2 regions of the Bacillus sp. T-10(2022) genome follow, and region 1 is predicted to be linked to the other one. Evidence: riboswitches for the same ligand, from Rfam matches in the RefSeq annotation. Region 1 holds a riboswitch; the other holds the start of a gene.

Region 1 (4,409 bases):
TTCCCCCTTTTCATTAAATAAAATCGCCCTCGAACTTGTTGTTCCTTGATCTAATGATAAAATGTATTTTTCCATTGTGTATGCCCCTCCTTTTAATTAACTAGCGATATTTCTGCTATCCAATTCATGTGACTGTTTTTTACCAAAAGCATAGGCTACTATCAATAGTACCAGGCTTGCACCCATAACAGACCAAAATCCTGCCGTTATTTCCCCCATAAAGAATGCTTTATAACAAACGGCACCAAGTGAACCCCCTACAATCGGTCCAACGACCGGAATCCATGAATAGCCCCAGTTGGAATTGCCTTTACCAGGTATCGGCAGCAAAAAGTGAGCGATGCGCGGCCCCAGGTCGCGGGCCGGGTTAATGGCGTATCCTGTCGTTCCCCCAAGTGACATCCCGATCACGACAATCAATAACCCGACTGCGAATGGGTTTAGACCCTCTGTAAAATCATTGGCCCCTATAAATAATAGACCAAGAATAAGGATGAAAGTTCCAATCATCTCACTTAATAGATTTGAAAATGTGTGCGGGATTGCAGGTGAAGTCGCGAATACACCAAGCTTCGCCCCTGGATCATCCGTAGCTTTCCAGTGTGGCAAATAGTGCAGGAATACTAGAGTTGCGCCGAGAATCGCGCCAATCATCTGGGCAACGATGTAACCGGGCACATCACTCCATGGAAATTCTCCAATAATGGCAAACCCTACTGTGACCGCTGGGTTTAAATGCGCCCCGCTTATGGAACCCACTGCAAAAACACCCATGGTAACAGCCAATCCCCACGCAATCGTGATAACGATCCAGCCGGCATCTTTTGCATAGGAACCCTTTAAGGATGAACCTGCCCCAATACCTGCTCCGAATAAAACTAATATCATCGTGCCTAACACTTCTCCCCAAAATGGAGTCATGATAAAACCCCTCCCCTGATAATTTTTTAAACCTTGCCAACAAATAAAAGGAGATCCACAGCAGAACTATCTTCATAAAAAAATTATGAATAGATCTGTTGTGAATCTCCTAGTCTCCGTCACATATATTAACTTGTACTGTAAAATATACTAGGTTATGAAAACGCTGTCAATAATTTGTGAAAAATTAATCTATTTTTCTGTAATTTTTTTCAATTTTTCCCTATTAGACGATATCCCATAATTCAGTTTTTGAAGTGGTGATTGACGAGGCGCCGGCATCAAGGGCATTTAGGACTTCATCCGAAGTACGTATGAGGCCACCTGCAAATATCGGTGTCTGCAATCGTTCCTTCACTTCTTTTATCATCCATGGCATAGCGCCCGGCAATACTTCGATATAATCCGGCTTGGTTTTCTGCACCAGCTTATAGCTTTTCTCAAGCGCATGTGAGTCTATTAAAAAGATTCGCTGGATGGCAATGACCCCCTTTTGCTTCGCCTTCAATATAACGCTTGATTTAGTCGAAATCAGCCCATAGGGGTTATATTCCTGACAAATGAATTCTGTCGCGTACTCATCACTTCTTATGCCATGGATCAAATCGACATGATAAATCATTTTCTTATTATGCTGCTTTGCCATCATACTTACATTTTTCAATTGTGAGATATGCAAATCAAGAAACACACCTATTTCATAGGAACTTTCTAGAAATCTTTCAAAATCCTTCATGCTTGCTGAAGCAGGCAAAATCTTCTGATCCATCATTATCCTCCTCATTCCCAGAAAAACTCAAAACTTCAAGTCATTTAGTATATTTTAAAGAGCTTGATTTATCAAACACATTTTTTTCATGAACCATGTCATCTTAACACTATCATACCTGGCACACCCTTTATAGATTGCGGCTAAGCATATATGTAAAATATCCCCTTGAATCATAAAGAAAGTTTCATTTTCAATGCACCTTCGACGAGTTCATACGATTTAATTGTGCCAATGGGAATTTTTCGCACGATGCTCCAAGCATTAACATTCATTTTGATCGCTCTTTTTTCATATTCAAAAAATGGCGGTCTGTTAAATATCCTTTGGTTGATGAAATTCCTGTCAATGGGTTCCATTTCCACTAATTCAAATGAAATCGTTCTTTTTTCCACATGAACCGGTTTCAATGTAATCCGGAAAGCTACGTCTCTCTTAAACATCATTTTTTTCACTTCCATCGTTCCGGAAAGCACAATATGCTTAGGCGTAATCTTGACTTTAATATCCTGGCCATATGATTTCATTTTTATGATTCTCTCTATCATGGATTCAGTTACCGTTATCGGTATGCCGCTTTTGAATGGACTCATCCTTGCATTCCCTCCCCACTCAAAGCATATGCCGGATTACCTGATGCCGTTAACATTTAAGCGTGAATTAATAAACGGTATATTCTAAATATTCAACCTCCAACTCTTGACCTTTATAAAAACTACCTGTATAGTCATAATTAATTTAATAGACAACTCTTATCCAGAGAGGTGGAGGGACTGGCCCTTTGATGCCTCAGCAACAGACTATTCATGTACTGTGCTAATTCCAGAAGTGTAAAAACTTGAAGATAAGAAGAGTATATAGCTTTTGTTGCCAACACCTCTTCTTATTTTTAAGAAGAGGTTTTTTATTTTTAAAAGGAAAGAAGGAATGCAACATGTCAATCACATTAACGAAAGCACCATTCAGGGCCGATCACGTCGGAAGTTTATTAAGACCGGAACGTTTACATATTGCCAGAAAGCAATTTAGGGAGGGTACCCTTTCAGCAGAGCGGCTTCGTGAAATTGAAACCGAAGAAATCAAACGGATTGTCGATAAACAAATTGAAGTTGGTTTAGAGGCCGTTACGGACGGTGAGTTCAGACGAACATGGTGGCACTTTGACTTCCTCGAACATTTAAATGGCATCGAGGGATATGTAACTGAAAAAGGTCTCACGTTCGATGGTGTGGAAACAGAGAGATATAACGTTCGCAATACCGGGAAGGTTTCATTCAATCCTGAACATCCCTTCATTCGTGATTTCATAGAATTGGACAAAATCGTGAACGGACGTGCCGTTGCCAAGCAAACCATTCCCAGTCCGAATCAATTATTTGCTGCAGGCATTCATAATGAAGACATCTACCCTGATATTGAAGACTATGCAAATGATATCATCAAAGCCTATCAGCATGCTTTGAAAGCCTTTTATGAAGCAGGTGTGCGTTATCTTCAATTGGATGATGTATATATTGCCAGGCTTTCAGCTCCAGATTTCCAATTCAAAGATGGAAAATATACGAGGGAACAGTTAATTGATCTTGCACTTCGCGTCATTAATGGCGCATTGGAAGGAAAACCAGAAGACCTTGTCGTCACTACCCATCTATGTCGCGGAAACTACCAGTCGACATGGGCGTTTGAAGGAAGCTATGCCCATATCGCCCCAACTTTATTGGCAAAAGAAAAAGTGGATGGATTCTTCTTGGAATATGATGATCAACGCTCAGGGGATTTCAAACCATTGGAATACATTCCAAATGGCGGTGCACAGGTCGTACTGGGTGTCGTCACTTCAAAAAATGGAGAAATCGAAGACAAGGAAGCAGTTAAGGTACGCATCAAGGAAGCTTCAGACTTCGTTCCTCTCGAACAATTATGCTTAAGCCCGCAATGCGGTTTCGCCTCCACCCATCACGGCAACAAACTAACGGAAGAACAGCAATGGGAAAAGCTGAAATTCGTCGTTGATATAGCAAAAGAAGTATGGGAGTGATTTTTTTCCGAAAACTTTAATTCTGATTTACAAGATTCAACAACCTAATCGGCATTAGATAAGTGTGCCGATTAGGTTTATAGTATATAAAAACCGTAAAAGACATTCAAAGCCGAAAGCAACAAAAAAAGAACGCTCACCAGCACGTCCCCTTTTTACTTGCAACTATCATCATCATCCATTTTCTTCACAAATATATCATCCGTCACCCTATCTTCCAGCTTGTTCCTCAAGGCCAATTCCGCAGCCTTCCCATCACTAGGCGACCCGTCCGAGAAATACATCGGAAACAAGGAGAAAAACAAAACATAAAAAGAAAAATAGATAAATTGATACCAGATTACCGAGCTGTCCAGGATATTCTGATACACTAAGCTATATATGATCAGCATGCTGACTAAATTAAAGATAGACCCGCCTAAATATATCAGCGTATTCGTCAATCGATTATCATGTTTCAATCCCTTGAACTCGCAAGTCCCATTCCAAAAATAATATTTCCTCACCTCTATGTTCCGAAAGGCGAAAATTTTATTGCCACAACCGATCAAGATTTTCTTTTCTGATCCCCCAAAGATCGTAACAAAGAAAATATGCCCGCTCAAATGTATCAGCGTAACGATCGGCATGATCAAAAAAAAGGAAAATAGAAATTTAATGATATCAGAGAGACCAAACATG
Region 2 (4,409 bases), 1.7 Mb from region 1:
GTCAGCAGCCCTACCCTGACGTATCCTTCGCCAAATTCACCGAATCCATTTCCTGCGGCAACAGCAACGTGGGCATGCGTTAATAAATAGTCTGCAAAACGCTCGGACGTAAAACCTTTAGGTACTTTGAGCCAGGCAAAAAATGATGCCGCAGGAGCTTTGACATCCCAGCCGATTGCCCTCAATCCCTCAATGAAAACATTCCTTCGCCCCTCGTACATCTGCACTAACTGCTCTACACAGCTCTGCGAGTCAAGCAAAGCGCTTGCCGCAGCTTCTTGTATCGCCGGGAAGAGACTCACATAAAGATGGTCTTGTAATAGTTCAAGAGCTTCTATGACACTCTTATTCCCCACTGCGAAGCCGACTCTCCACCCTGCCATATTGTATGTTTTCGATAGTGTGTATATTTCTATTCCTATTTCCTTCGCTCCCTCTGACTGGAGATAGCTTACCGGTTTTTTACCGTCGAATCCTATCGCTCCATAAGCGAAGTCGTGGACCACACAAATTGAATGCTCTTTTGCAAAAGAGACGGTCTCATCAAAGAAACTTTCAGTTGCAGAAGCACCTGTGGGATTGTTCGGATAGTTCAAGAACATCATTTTCGCTTTATCAAGTACTTCTTTATGTATGTCACTGTATTTTGGAAGAAAATCATTTTCTTCTGTCAAGGGCATGAATTCGGTCTTTGCCTGGGCTAAAACAACACCGGAAAGATAATCCGGATAGCCGGGATCCGGAACAAGGATCGTATCACCCGGATTCAATAAACACTGCGGCAGTTCGACAAGACCTGCCTTTCCCCCGAAGAGAATCGCCACTTCACTTTTCGGATCCAGCTTGACACCGTATTCACGTTCATAAAAGACGGCAGCAGCATCTTTTAAATATTGATGCCCCCGAAATGGCGAATATTTATGATTAATCGTTTTTTCAGCGGCAGACTGCAAGCTTTTCACGATATGGTCTGGAGTCGGCTGATCAGGATTTCCCTGGCCTAAATTAATGACATCATGTCCTTGCTCCGTGATGGCATTGACTTTTGCGACTAGTGAGGCAAAAAACTGCTTAGGCAGGTCCTGAAGCTGTCTGGATTTTTCGAATTGCACCATTTTATACACCTTCTCTGAAATTTCTTGAAATTCTAGTCACAAATGATATATGTTTATCATAGTCTTGTAAAGCATTTTTTACATATGGGGGTTTTAAACGATGAAGTGGAAAATAGCTTGTATTCAAATGGATATAGCCATTCGGGCAACCGGATATCAATTTTCAGGTTGCCGAACAATGGTTGGAAAAAGCAGCACGGTCGGAACCCGATATCGTCATTTTACCAGAGCTTTGGACAACCGGATACGACTTAAGCAGGTTAAATGAGATTGCTGATCAAGAGGCCGAAAAAACGATTGAATTTCTTAAAACACAGGCAAGGAAACACGAGATTCACATCGTAGGCGGTTCCATTGCGAAAAAAACGAGCAAGGGAATCTATAACACCATGATCATCATCGATAAACAGGGAAATCTCATAAAAGAATATGATAAGCTTCACTTATTTCAGTTAATGGATGAACATCATTTCCTGAAGCCAGGAGAAAAGGATGGTTTATTTACTCTTGATGAAAAAATATGTGCTGGTTTCATTTGTTATGACATCCGTTTCCCTGAATGGCAGCGAGCCCATACCGCTAAAGGCGCCGAAGTTCTATTCGTTACGGCTGAATGGCCAAAGCCGAGACTCGATCACTGGAGAGCCTTATTGATTAGCCGTGCCATCGAGAACCAAGCCTATGTTGTAGCCGTTAATCGCTCAGGCTCTGATGTCAATAATATATTTGCCGGTCATTCCTTGATAATTGATCCTTGGGGAAATATCATAAGTGAAGCCGGAGAAGGAAACGAACTCCTGACAGGCACCTTGGACTTCAATAAAGTTTCGGATGCACGTAACAAAATACCTGTATTCGAAGATCGTCGTCCTGATTTTTATTAATTTACCCATTGACAAACTATTTAAAAAGTTGATATTATTTTCCCGAAGATTAAAATTTCAGAAAACATTTACTCTTATCAAGAGCAGGCTGAGGGATAAAGGCCCTATGAAGCCCAGCAACCGACTGTAATACCATTGTGAAATGGGGCGGATTCACCGCCGGATTATAAAATCCACAGAGCACGGTGCTAATTCCACCAGAATTCATATTCTGGAAGATAAGAGGTCCGAAGCCAAAACTTCTGCCTCTTTCTATATGAAAGAGGCTTTTTTATTCTTATTTTGAATCCGGAGGGGAAAAGAATGACTCAAAACCATTCAAATTTTAAGAGATTGACAAACGAAACAGCTATAACCCTTGCAAAAAAACTTGGGTTGGTCAATGCGGATGCAAGTTTAACATGTAAAGAAATCGGCGATGGAAACTTAAATTATGTTTTTCATATTACAGACACAGTCACAAATAAAGGAATTATAATTAAACAAGCGGTCCCTTATGCCAAGGTACTTGGCGAAAGCTGGCCGCTGACATTGAAAAGAGCTGCGATTGAGGCGAATGCGTTGATTCATTTCAGAAGTTATTGCCCAGAATTCGTACCGCAAGTCTATTATTCTGATGAACAGCTTGCCATCACGGTCATGGAGGATTTATCGCACTTGAAAATCGTTAGAACAGGATTGATCGAAGGAGATTCATACCCATTGCTTTCTCAGCATATTGGTGAATATGTTGCGAAAACGGCATTTTATACATCCGATTATCATTTAGAACCCTCTGCGAAAAAGGAAGTGGCCCGACATTTCACGAATCCCGAACTCTGCAAAATCACTGAGGTCTTTATTTTCACGGATCCATTTTTTGAGGAACTCCCGGGAGATTTCGAGGTGGAATTGACAGATGCCGCCAAAAATATATGGAATGATAAAGAAGTGATCCTTGAGGTCGCTAAGCTGAAACAAAGCTTTGAAACCGAGCAGGAAGCCTTGCTTCATGGTGATTTACATACTGGAAGTATATTTGCAAGTGAAACTGAAACAAAGGTTATCGATCCGGAATTCGCTTTTTATGGTCCAGTTGGTTTTGACCTTGGTCAATACACCGCCAACCTTCTCTTTCAGGCAGTCACACGTAATAGCGCTGGAAAGGAAGAGATTTTCACACACCTTAATGAATTTTGGAATGCCTTTGAAGAAACTTATTCCGAATTATGGGAAGGCCAAAATAAAAGCCCATTTCGCCATGTGAAAGGTTATCTGCCTTATTTACTGACAAAATTCAAAAAAGATGCATTCGGCTTTGCCGGCTGTGAAATGATTCGGCGAACCATCGGACTTTCCCATGTTGCCGATTTAAATGTCATTGAAGATAAAGAAACAAGGATCGCTGCCAAAACGGCTACATTGGAAATTGGTGCTTTTTTAATTAAAAAACGAGAAGAATTGGATGTTCCAGCTGTAATTGAAGCGTTGAAGCAACGTACACTGCCATCTTATTCAACCATTTAAAAGGAGACCTGCACATGACAAAACTAGCACCATTACCTTATTCGGTACAATGGGCTGATTCCCATATTACATTATTAAATCAACAAGCCCTGCCTTCCATAACTGAATTTATTGAACTTCATTCTGTTGATGATGTATATGACAGCATTTTGACATTAAAAGTTCGCGGTGCCCCAGCAATTGGACTGACGGCAGCATTTGGTGTTGCACTTGGTGCCAAACAGGAAACAACCGCTGAATTAGCGGAATTCAAGAAAAATGTAGCGAGGCATATTGAAAAACTCGCCTCTTCACGGCCAACTGCTGTCAACCTTTTTTGGGCGTTAAGGAGGATGGAAAATACTCTGCAAGCTACGCAAAGCATTTCAACTGCCAAGGAAGCACTTGTATCGGAGGCTAAAGCCATCTTTGCTGAAGATGAAGAAATGTGCAGGAAAATCGGGGAACATGGTTTATCCTTATTCACTAGAGGAGATTCCATTCTAACGCATTGCAACGCTGGGGGAATTGCCACGGCTCGGTATGGCACAGCTTTGGCTCCCTTCCACCTGGCTAAAGAAAAGGACTTTCCGCTAAAAGTGTATGCATGTGAAACCAGGCCTGTCCTGCAAGGGGCGCGTTTGACTGCTTGGGAATTGATGCAAGCGGGGGTGGATGTCACATTAATTTCTGATAATATGGCTGCCCATACGATTCACCAGAAAGGAATAAATGGAATCATCGTCGGTGCCGACAGAATTGCGGCTAATGGAGATACAGCCAATAAAATCGGGACATTGGGATTGGCCATATTAGCCAAGCACTTTGGTATCCCTTTTTACGTGGCCGCACCATCAACCACATTCGACCTTACTCTCGAGTCCGGTACTTCCATCCCGATCGAAGAACGGAATGAAGCGGAAAT

What was found. Region 1 has a riboswitch for S-adenosylmethionine ahead of OSJ91_RS25025 (5-methyltetrahydropteroyltriglutamate--homocysteine S-methyltransferase). Riboswitches for the same ligand answer to the same signal wherever they lie in the genome.
Region 2: linked by a shared signal. The riboswitch ahead of mtnK (S-methyl-5-thioribose kinase) and the one ahead of OSJ91_RS25025 (5-methyltetrahydropteroyltriglutamate--homocysteine S-methyltransferase) in region 1 are both predicted to bind S-adenosylmethionine.

Annotation. Positions count from the first base shown of each region.
Region 1 is NZ_CP113518.1:5,046,700-5,051,108, forward strand. Features, by position in the region: gene glpK (glycerol kinase GlpK) at 1-75, opposite strand, end outside; gene OSJ91_RS25010 (MIP/aquaporin family protein) at 97-921, opposite strand; gene OSJ91_RS25015 (glycerol-3-phosphate responsive antiterminator) at 1,148-1,690, opposite strand; gene OSJ91_RS25020 (hypothetical protein) at 1,864-2,283, opposite strand; SAM riboswitch class I at 2,440-2,541, shown strand; gene OSJ91_RS25025 (5-methyltetrahydropteroyltriglutamate--homocysteine S-methyltransferase) at 2,625-3,728, shown strand; gene OSJ91_RS25030 (hypothetical protein) at 3,884-4,408, opposite strand.
Region 2 is NZ_CP113518.1:3,300,553-3,304,961, forward strand. Features, by position in the region: gene OSJ91_RS16095 (aminotransferase class I/II-fold pyridoxal phosphate-dependent enzyme) at 1-1,115, opposite strand, end outside; partial or broken gene OSJ91_RS16100 (carbon-nitrogen family hydrolase) at 1,216-1,999, shown strand; SAM riboswitch class I at 2,071-2,224, shown strand; gene mtnK (S-methyl-5-thioribose kinase) at 2,303-3,505, shown strand; gene mtnA (S-methyl-5-thioribose-1-phosphate isomerase) at 3,520-4,409, shown strand, end outside.